2 regions of the Nonomuraea recticatena genome follow, and region 2 is predicted to be linked to the other one. Evidence: riboswitches for the same ligand, from Rfam matches in the RefSeq annotation. Region 2 holds a riboswitch; the other holds the start of a gene.
The links. Region 2 has a riboswitch for S-adenosylmethionine ahead of thrC (threonine synthase). Riboswitches for the same ligand answer to the same signal wherever they lie in the genome.
Positions count from the first base shown of each region.

Region 1: it holds a riboswitch for S-adenosylmethionine, as region 2 does, so the genes downstream of both, ABFX50_RS19535 (aminotransferase class V-fold PLP-dependent enzyme) here and thrC (threonine synthase) in region 2, are expected to answer to the same signal.

Region 1 covers NZ_BAAATE010000009.1:96,981-102,282, forward strand. Annotated here, with positions in the region: gene ABFX50_RS19525 (NADH-quinone oxidoreductase subunit D) at 1-466, opposite strand, end outside; gene ABFX50_RS19530 (DoxX family protein) at 560-1,060, shown strand; gene ABFX50_RS19535 (aminotransferase class V-fold PLP-dependent enzyme) at 1,057-2,307, opposite strand; SAM riboswitch class IV at 2,355-2,470, opposite strand; gene ABFX50_RS19540 (TerC family protein) at 2,620-3,351, shown strand; gene ABFX50_RS19545 (cytochrome P450) at 3,351-4,541, shown strand; gene ABFX50_RS19550 (cation:proton antiporter) at 4,611-5,302, opposite strand, start outside.
Region 2 covers NZ_BAAATE010000036.1:29,568-34,869, forward strand. Annotated here, with positions in the region: gene ABFX50_RS42055 (MFS transporter) at 1-855, opposite strand, end outside; gene ABFX50_RS42060 (alpha,alpha-trehalose-phosphate synthase (UDP-forming)) at 899-2,314, opposite strand; gene ABFX50_RS42065 (RNA polymerase sigma factor) at 2,351-2,911, shown strand; SAM riboswitch class I at 2,971-3,110, shown strand; gene thrC (threonine synthase) at 3,124-4,356, shown strand; gene ABFX50_RS42075 (MoaD/ThiS family protein) at 4,374-4,649, shown strand; gene ABFX50_RS42080 (cold-shock protein) at 4,909-5,109, shown strand.

The DNA.
Region 1 (5,302 bases), on a different contig from region 2:
CCTCCATGACGGCCTGGATGCGCTCGCGCTCGTTGAAGGCGTAGAAGATCGGAGTGATCGCGCCCAGCTCGAGCGGGTAGGAGCCGAGGAACATCAGGTGCGACAGGGCCCTGTTGAGCTCGGCGAGCAGCGTGCGCGTCCACACCGCCCTGGCGGGCACCTCCATGCCGAGCATCCGCTCGGCGGCGATCACCACGCCGAGCTCGTTGGCGAAGCCCGACAGCCAGTCGTGCCTGTTGGCCAGCATGATGATCTGGCGGTAGTCGCGGACCTCGAACAGCTTCTCCGCGCCCCTGTGCATGTAGCCGATGATCGGCTCGGCGGTGGCGATGCGCTCGCCGTCGAGCGTCAGGCGAAGTCGCAGGACACCGTGCGTCGAGGGGTGCTGCGGCCCGATGTTGAGGATCATGTCCTCCGTGGCCAGCTCCTTGGCGCCTGCCCCGATTCCGACCACGCGTTCTTCCATAACCGCCATGCTGCCACTGGCGGTGAGGGTGATCCAGTCAAGGAATGGTCTGTTTGCGCATTTCCGCTGGTGAGCCAGGGGAGATAGAAGGGCATGAAAAGAGTCTTGTTCGATCTGGCGGCGTTGGTGACACGGGTGGCGATCGGTCTCGTCTTCGTCTCGCACGGCTGGCAGAAGTGGCAGACCGGCATCGACTCCGTCACGCAGATGTTCACCAAGATGGGGGTGCCGCAACCGGGGCTGGCCGCGGGCTTCACGATGACGGCCGAGCTGGTGGGCGGAGCCCTGCTGATCATCGGCCTGTTCGTGCCGGTCGCTGCGCTGGCCCTGGTGGCGGCGATGGCGGGGGCGTTCCTGTTCGTTCACGCGCCCAACGGGGTCTTCGTCGGCGACGGAGGCTGGGAGCTGGTCGGCGCCCTTGGTGCCGCGTGCCTGGTGCTCGCCGCGGTGGGCGGAGGGCGCTTCGGCGTCGACGGCATCCGCAAGGCCGCTCTCGCCAGACGGGCCCAGCGCAGGGCCGAGGCCAACGCCGCGGCCCGCGCGCCCATCGACGTGGACGGCGTGTCGCACCACCGCGAGCTGTCGAGCCCCTAGCGCCGCGCGGCCAGGTCGCGTAGCGCGCCGATGAGGCGGTCGATGTGCTCCTCGTTGCTGCCGATGCCGATGGAGGCCCTGACGGCCGAGGTCGTGCCGTCCTCGCAGCCACCGTCGTGCTCGGTGGCCCCGAGCAGGTGGCGGACGAAGGGGTGCGCGCAGAACTTGCCGTCACGCACGCCGATGCCGTACTCGCCGGAGAGCGCTTCGGCGACCTCGCGCGCGGTGTAGCCGTCGACGACGAACGACACGATGCCGACCCTGGGGTGGTCGGGGCCCCACAGCGACAGCTCGTGCACGCCCTCGATCGCGGCCAGGCCCTCGCGCAGCCTGGAGACGAGCCGCTCCTCCTCGCGGACCAGCGCGGTCCAGCCGGTGGCGGTGAGCGCGTCGCACGCGGCGGCCAGCGCGATGGCGCCGAGCACGTTCGGGGTTCCCGCCTCGTGCCTGGGCTCGGGGTCCTCGTGCCACTCGACGGCGTCGGCGACCGCCTTCACCGCGCCGCCGCCCTTGAGGTACGGCTCGCCCTCGGACAGCCAGTCCCGCCGTCCGACCAGCACGCCCGCGCCGAAGGGAGCGTAGAGCTTGTGACCGGAGAAGGCCACGTAGTCGAGGTCCAGCGCGGTCAGGTTGAGTCTGCGGTGCGGGACCAGCTGGGCCGCGTCGACCAGGATGCGGGCGCCGTGCCTGTGCGCGATGTGCGCGAGCGCGGCGATCGGCCACAGCTCGCCCGTCACGTTGGAGGCGGCGGTGACCACGAGCAGCTTGGGACCCTCGATCGCGGCGAGGGCCTCGTCGGCCTGCCGTACGGCCTCGCCGGGGAAGGCGGGCGGCGCCAGCCGTACGGCCTGCGGCCAGGGAAGGAGGGAGGCGTGGTGCTCGGTGTCGAAGACCACGGCGGTCGTGCCCTCGGGCAGGCACCTGGCCAGCAGGTTCGTGGCGTCGGTCGTGTTGCGGGTGAAGATGACCGCGTCGTCGGTGCGGGCGCCGACGAAGGCGCGCACGGTGTGGCGCGCCTGCTCGTAGCGGGCGGTGGTGAGCTGGGAGGCGTAGCCCGCGCCGCGGTGCACGCTGGAGTAGGCCGGGAGCGCGGCGGCGACGGCCGCGCTGACCGGCTCGAGACACGGGGCGCTGGCGGCGTAGTCGAGGTTGGCATAGGAGACCAGACGGCCGCCCTTGACGGGAACCTCGAGGTCCTCGCCGAGCACCTTGACCTGAACGGGGTGGGAGATCGTCGCTACGGACATGGCACAGCCCTCCTGGGGTCACCGGACCCCCGGCTGTGGCACCTCGGAGCCCGCGCTTGCCCGCCACACCTCGTGACGGACCAGGTCTTCACCCGGGGCACCCCGCCGCGGACGCGAGGGTTGCCGGCCAGCAAGCCGGGGCTAAGCGCTGGCACTCATGACCTACGCCGGAACTATAACCGACACGTGACCCCATTCCGCAAGCCCGCGCCATCGAGGGCCGGTCGGCGGGCCGGGGTGTTCGGAGAGGCCACGAACTTTTGCCGTGATCGGCTCGTTGGGGTTGGGGACGACTAACCAAGGAGGTATGTGATGTTGGACTGGGTGGCAGACCCTCAGATCTGGATCGGGTTCTTCACCCTGGTCGCCCTCGAGATCGTGCTGGGCATAGACAACATCATCTTCATCTCGATCCTGGCGGGCAAGCTCCCGCCCGAACAGCGTGACAGGGCAAGGGTGATCGGTCTCGGCGCCGCCCTCGTCACCAGGCTCCTGCTCCTGCTCGCCCTGGCATGGGTGGTCCGGCTGACCGAACCGCTCTTCGAGGTCCTGGGTCAGGAGATCTCGGGCCGAGATCTGATCCTCATCCTTGGCGGCCTGTTCCTGCTGGCCAAGAGCGTGCTGGAGATCGGCGAGAGCATGGAGCTGAAGGGCCAGGACGGCAAGGAGCGCAAGGCCACCTCCTTCACCTCGGTGATCCTGCAGATCATGGTGCTCGACATCGTGTTCTCGCTCGACTCGGTCATCACCGCGGTCGGCATGGTCGACGAGCTCGGCGTCATGGTCGCCGCGGTCATCGTCGCCGTGCTGGTCATGCTGTTCGCGTCGGGGCCGATCAGCAGGTTCGTCGACAAGCACCCGAGCATCAAGATGCTCGCGCTGTCGTTCCTGGTGCTGATCGGGGTGGTGCTCCTGGCCGAGGGCTTCGACCAGCACATCCCGAAGGGCTACATCTACTTCGCGATGGCCTTCTCGGTGGTCGTGGAGCTGCTCAACATCAGGATGCGGAGCAGGCACGCGAAGGCGGAATCTAGTATGAACTAGTGCGCTTTGATCCTTGGAATCCGGATTTCGTGGCCTCGCCGTACGCGGTTTATGACGAGCTGAGGCGCGAGGCGCCGGTCAGCTTCTTCGAGCCCACGGGTCAGTGGCTGATCGCCAGGCACGCCGACGTCAACGCGCTGCTGCGCGACCGCAGGCTCGGCAGGTCCTACCTGCACCTGGCCACGCACGAGGAGTTCGGGCGCGAGCCCGAGCCGGACTTCCAGGAGCCCTTCTGGCGGGTGATCAGGGCGGGCATGCTCGACGTCGAGCCGCCCGTCCACACCCGCCTGCGCCGCCTGGTCTCCAAGGCGTTCACCCCCCGCATGGTCGAGTCGATGCGCCCGAGGGTCCGCGCGATCGTCGAGGGCCTTGTCGACGACTTCGTCGAGAAGGGCGGCGGCGACCTCATCGCGGAGGTGGCCGAGCCGCTGCCCGTCACCGTCATCGCCGAGATGCTCGGCGTGCCCGACGCCGACAGGCACCTGCTGCGCCCGTGGTCGGCCGACATCTGCGGCATGTACGAGCTGAACCCCTCGCAGGAGGCCCAGCACACCGCCGTCAGGGCCGCGTCGGAGTTCTCCGACTACCTCAAGGGCCTGGCCCGCGCCCGCAGGGCCGCTCCGGGCGAGGACCTCATCAGCGCGCTCGCCCAGATCGAGGAGCTGACCGAGGACGAGCTGGTCGGCACCTGCGTGCTGCTGCTCAACGCCGGTCACGAGGCGACCGTGAACGTCACGGGCAACGGCTGGTGGTCGCTGTTCCGCAACCCCTCCGAGCTCGTACGGCTGCGCGAGGACCTCTCGCTGCTGCCCACGGCCGTCGAGGAGCTGATGCGCTACGACACCCCGCTGCAGATGTTCGAGCGCTGGGTGCTCGAGGACATCGAGGTCGGCGGGGTGTCCATCCCGAAGGGCGTGGAGATCGCCCTGCTGTTCGGCTCGGCCAACCGCGATCCCGAGGTCTTCGACCGCCCCGACACGCTCGACGTCGGCAGGGCGGACAACCCGCACATCTCCTTCGGCGCGGGCATCCACTTCTGCCTGGGCGCGCCGCTGGCCAGGATCGAGCTGGTGGAGTCGTTCGGCGCCCTCCTGAGGAGGGCGCCGGACATCGCCCTCGTCGAGGAGCCCGAGTGGAACCCCGGCTACATCATTCGAGGGCTTCGTTCGCTCGACGTCTCCTGCGGGTGAGTGGGCGCCGCCCATCCCGGGTCGCCTCGGCTTCACCGCGCTGACCACGCCCACGCCGCAGGGGTCGTCTCACGCGGGTGGCGAAGGAGGCCGCGTGAGTCGCGTGAGTATCGGCTCGACCAGCTTGGCGGCGAGAGGGCCGAAGGCCGCGAGGATCAGCACGTAGGTGGCGGCGAGAGGGCCGAGATCGGGGTGCGCCCCCGCTGCCACGGCCAGGCCGGCGATGACGATGTTGAACTCGCCGCGTGGAACCAGCGCGATGCCGGCACGCATGCGGCCCGCCCTGGCGATGCCGGCCCTGCGTGCCGCGTAGGAGCCCGTCAGGAGCTTGGTGACGATGCTGACCAGCGCGAGCAGGAGCGCGAGCAGCGCCACGGGCGGGATCTTCCCTGGATCGGTCTGCAGGCCGAAGAAGACGAAGAAGACCGCGGCGAACAGGTCGCGCAGCGGCATCAGCAGCGCCCGCGCCTCGTGTGCCAGCTCGCCCGACAGCGCGATGCCGACCAGGAAGGCGCCCACCGCCGCCGACACCTGCAGCTCCTGGGCGATGCCCGCCACCAGCAGCGCCAGGCCGAGCACCTTCAGCAGCAGCACCTCGTTGTTCGGGCTGGAGACGAACGCCTCGATGAACCTGCCGAAGCGCAGCGCGATCACCAGGACGATGGTCACCGTGCCGAGGGCGATGCCCAGCGAGATCGCGCCCGTCACCAGCGAGACGCCTGCCAGCATGGCGGTCAGCAGCGGCAGGTAGACGGCCATCG
Region 2 (5,302 bases):
GAGCCCGCAGATCACCAGCCCCGCGTAGGCCACGAGTGGCTGCGTGCTCAGCCAGAACAGCAGCCAGCCCGCCGCCGTCACCCCCAGCGCGCCCACCAGCACTCTGGCGGGCGACACGCGCAGCGCCAGCCGCGCGCCCGCGAACCTGCCGATCGCGAGCCCGCCGATGAAGGCGGTCAGCCCGGTGGCCGCGGTCGCGGCGCTGAGCCCCGTACGGCCCGCCAGCAGTTCGGCGCCGAACAGGTTGAAGCAGAACTCGATCGCCACGCAGCACGACAGCACCCCGCAGGCCACGTGGAAGCGCCAGTCCGGCCTGCCCGTGACTCTGGCAGGGACCGCGGGCCCTTCGCCCAGCCTGGTCCTGCCCACCGTGACGATCAGCAGTGCGGTGAGGGCGGGGGTGAACAGCAGGGCGGCCCGCCAGCCGAGCGCCGACTGGGCGGCGAGGCTGAGCAGGAAGGTGGAGGCCACGCCCACGACGACGGCGATCGCGTTGGCCTCGCTGATCGCGGCGGGGCCCGCGGGTCCGTGGTGGTCGCTGAGCGCGGCCATCGCGGTGTAGAGCATGACCGAGCCGAACCCTCCGGCCAGCGCGAAGCCCAGGAGCGTGAAGGGGAGCGAGGCGGACAGCATGACGAGCGTGACGCCGGCGTTCATCCCCGCCAGGCCGATCCAGATGACCAGGCGCCTGCCGTACGCGCGGGTGAGGAAGGGGAGGGCCAGGCCCGCGACGATGGTGGCGGCGGCCATGGCGGTGCCGTGCAGGGCGCCGACGGCGGCCGAGACCCCCAGGTCGACGCGGAGCAGGGGGAGCGCGGCGCTGAGACCGTAGACGAAGGTCGCGAACACGCTCATCTGGAGGTAGATGAACCAGGTGACGGTGTCTCTGGATAACGTCCTAGATGCTGGCAAGCTGCTCGCCGAGCCATCGCTGCGGGGGCAGCGCGGTGGCGGCGGCCTTGAGCCTCGCGCCGCGCCTCATCCGCTCCTCTTCCGGCATCTCCAGGCCCGTGAGCAGGGCGCGCGCCGTCTCGCAGACGTCGTAGGGGTTGACCACGAGCGCGTCGGCGCCGAGTTCGGCGGCCGCGCCCGCCTCGCGCGAGAGGACCAGCGCGCAGCGCGGCGACAGGATCGGGCCCTCCTTGGCGACCAGGTTCATGCCGTCGCGGATGGGGTTGACCAGCAGCACGTCGGCCAGGCGGTAGGCGGCGAGCGAGCGCGGATAGTCGTCGTTGACGTTGAGGATCAGCGGGTCCCAGTCCTCGGTGGCGTACTCGTCCTCGATCTCCTTGGCGCAGCGCTGCACGGCCGCGGTGTACTCCCGGTACTCGGGCAGGTCGTGCCGCGAGGGGTAGGCGAAGGCCAGGTGCACCACGCGCCCGTGCCACTCGGGGTGCGCGGCGAGGAACTCCCTGTAGGCCAGCAGGCCGCGGACGATGTTCTTCGACAGCTCGGTGCGGTCGATGCGGACGATCAGCTTGCGGTCGCCCACCTGCTCCCTGAGCGCGGCCATGTGCGACTCGACGTCGGGTTCGCAGGCCCTCTTCCACAGCTTCTCGCCGTCGACCCCGAGCCCGTGGACGCCGATGCGCGTGATGCGCCCCTCGTGGGAGACCGTCCTGCCGGAGACCTTGGCGTTCAGCAGGCTCTCGCAGCAGTCCATGAACGCGCGGGCCCATCGCTCGGTCAGGAACCCGGCGTGGTCGGCGCCCAGGATGCCCTCGAGCACCTCTCTCGCGACCTCGTCGGGCAGCAGGGAGAAGTACTCGGGAGGCGCCCACGGGGTGTGGCTGAAGTGCGCGATACGCAGGTCGGGACGCTCGGCACGGAGCATCGCGGGAGTGAGCGTCAGATGGTAGTCCTGCACCATCACCCTGGCGCCGTGGCCGGCCTCCTCCGCCAGCGCCAGCGCGAAGGCGCCGTTGTAGTCGCGGTAGGACTCCCACTCCTTCTCGAACCTGGAGCCGAAGTGGGGCGCGTTCGGGATGTCGTAGAGGAGGTGGTTGACGAACCAGAGCGTGGAGTTGGCCACCGCGTTGTAGGCGCGGTGGAAGGTGGCGGGCGGGATGTCCAGCATGCGCAACTTGCCGGTGTCGTAGCCGGCGTGGTCGAGGCGGCCACCGGGAGCCAGCCGTACGGCACTGCGGTCGCCGTCGGACAGCGCGGCGCAGACCCAGAGCACGCCTTCCTCTCTGGCCACCCCTGAGAGCCCTGAGACCAGGCCTCCCCCGCCGCGTTTCATGGTCAGCTCGCCGCCGTCGGAGACAGTGAAGGAGACCGGACCCCTGTTGGAGGCCACCAGGACGCTGTTCATGTGAACAACCATGACGCCCGACCATAGGATCTCGCTATGGCCCTAGATGAGCTAACCGAGGAACTGGCCCGCTCCGCGGCGGGCGGCGACCATCGCGCGCTTGGCGAGCTCCTGAAGCGCATCGAGCCCGACGTGCTGCGCCACTGCGCGCGCATCCTCCCCTACCACCAGGACGCCGAGGAGGCGTGCCAGGACACCCTGCTCGCGGTGGCCCGCAACATCGGCCGCTTCGAGGGCAGGGCCAGGTTCAGCACCTGGCTGCACATCGTCACCGCCAACTGCGCGCGCACCACCTACCGGTCGCTGAAGCGCAGGGCCGCCGAGCAGACCTCGGAGGAGCTGCCCGTCCAGAAGCCCGACGTACGGCGGGTCAGCGTCATCGCCGGTTCGCGGCTCGACCTGCTCGACGCCATGGAGGCGCTGGAGGCCGACAAGCCCGACCTGGCCCAGGCGCTGGTGCTGCGCGACATCGTCCAGCTCGACTACAACGAGGTCGCCGAGCAGCTCGGCATCCCGCTCGGCACCGCCAAGTCGCGCATCCACCAGGCGCGCAAGTACGTGCAGGCCGCGCTCGGTGATACTTATCGTCTCAGCTAGCGAGACGGTAGCCCGTGTCGCGAGCGTGGCCGGGTATGGTGATTGCCATAACTGAATATTGCTCATCCAGAGGGGTGGAGGGACCGGCCCTGCGAAGCCCCGGCAACCCTCCCGGACTGAACTCGTGAAGTGACGAGGCCGGCCGGGACAGGTGCCAATTCCGGTCTGTGGCCAAGGTGGTCGCAGACGAAGATGAGGGAAGGCCTCGCTTCATGTCGCTTGATTTCGGTCCTGCCGTCGCTCTGTCCTGCCGCGAGTGCGGCACCCGCTACGACCTGGGCCCGAGCTTCGCCTGCCTGGAGTGTTTCGGGCCACTCGAAGTGGCCTACTCCTTCGGATCCGTCACCCGTGAGGACATCGCGGCGGGTCCCGCGAACATCTGGCGTTACCGCTCGCTGCTGCCCGTCCCCACGGACGTGACCTCCAAGCAGAACATGAACCCTGGCTGGACGAAGCTTGTCAAGGCCGACAACCTGGGCAAGGTCCTCGGCCTGCGCGACCTGCACGTCAAGGACGACTCGGGCAACCCCACCCACTCCTTCAAGGACAGGGTGGTGGCCATCGCCGTCGAGGCGGCGCGCAACTTCGGCTTCCACACCCTTTCGTGCTCCTCCACCGGCAACCTGGCCGGAGCGGTGACCGCAGCGGCGGCCCGCGCGGGGCTCGACGCGTGCGTGTTCATCCCCGCCGACCTCGAGCAGGCGAAGATCGCCATGGCCAGGGTCTTCGGCGGCAAGCTGATCGGCATCGACGGCACCTACGACGAGGTCAACCGCTTCTGCTCCGAGCTCATCGGCGACCCGCTCGGCGACAAGTGGGGGTTCGTCAACGTCAACCTGCGGCCTTACTACGCCGAGGGGTCGAAGACGCTGGCCTACGAGATCGCCGAGCAGCTCGGCTGGGAGCTGCCCGACCAGATCATCATCCCGGTGGCCTCCGGCTCGCAGCTCACGAAGATCGACAAGGGCTTCAAGGAGCTGATCTCGCTCGGGCTCGTCGAGGACAAGCCCTACAAGATCTTCGCGGCGCAGGCGGCGGGGTGCTCGCCGGTCTCCACGGCCTTCAAGGCGGGGCACGACGTGGTCCAGCCGGTCAAGCCGAACACCATCGCCAAGTCGCTGGCCATCGGCAACCCCGCCGACGGGCCCTACGTGCTCGACATCGCCCGCCGTACGGGCGGGGCGGTGGAGGACGTCACCGACACCGAGGTGGTGTCGGCGATCAAGCTGCTCGCCTCGACCGAGGGCATCTTCGCGGAGACCGCGGGCGGGGTGACGGTCGGTGTGCTGAAGAAGCTCGTCGAGAGCGGGCGGCTCGACCCGTCGCTCACGACCGTGGTCCTCAACACCGGCGACGGGCTCAAGACGCTCGACGCCATCGCGGACGACGCCGCTCCCACGGCTGTGATCCGGCCGTCCCTCGACGCGTTCCGCGCGGCTGTCTGAAAGGAAAGGTACAAGTCATGAGCGTTTCGGTGCGGATTCCCACCATTCTGCGCACGTACACCGGCGGTAACGCGGAGGTGAGTGGCGAGGGCGACACTCTTCGTGAGGTGCTGCAGAAGCTCGATGCCGACTATCCCGGTATCGGTGCGCGAATTTTGGATGAATCGGGCAAGATTCGCCGTTTTGTTAACGTTTATGTGGGAGAAGAGGACGTCCGTTTTGTAGGCGGACTCGACAGCGCCACTCCGGCGGGAGCGCAGATCTCCATCATCCCGGCCGTGGCCGGCGGCTGACGCTTTCCTTGCCGACGACGCCCGTGGGGGGTTATGCCCCTCGCGGGCGTTTTTGGTGTTCAGGCCGTCACGAAAGTGGAATGTTTAACTACCTTTTTCGTGACGGGAAGAATGCCCGCTCGATTGACTCTGTTGTCCTACGGGTTTGCACAGGTATGGTCGAGGGCGATCGTCCGGCTGATTTCCCCATAAGTCATGCCGGTCGCGGATCTCGCGAGTGGAATGGGCGAGGTCCGGAGCCCAGTAAGAGGAGTCGGAAGTGGCGCAGGGCACCGTCAAGTGGTTCAACGCGGACAAGGGCTACGGCTTCATCGCGGTAGACGGTGGTAAAGATGTGTTCGTCCATTACTCAGCGATCATGATGGATGGCTACCGGTCGCTCGAACAGGGCCAGCGCGTCGAGTTCGAGATCACCCAGGGCCAGAAGGGTCCCCAGGCGGAGGCGGTCAGGGCGGTCTGACGCCCCACGTCGCCGGTATGCGCGGGCAGCTCACACGGCAACGCAGTCCGTGCGGATCTGCCACGTCCTGTACGTCGACTCAGCAGGCCCGATCCGCGTCAGCCGGTCGGGCCTGTGGCCATAGTCTGGGGCATGACCTGGGCATGTGTGTCGCTGGCTTGCACTCGACAGGGTAGAGTGCTAAACAGTTCGT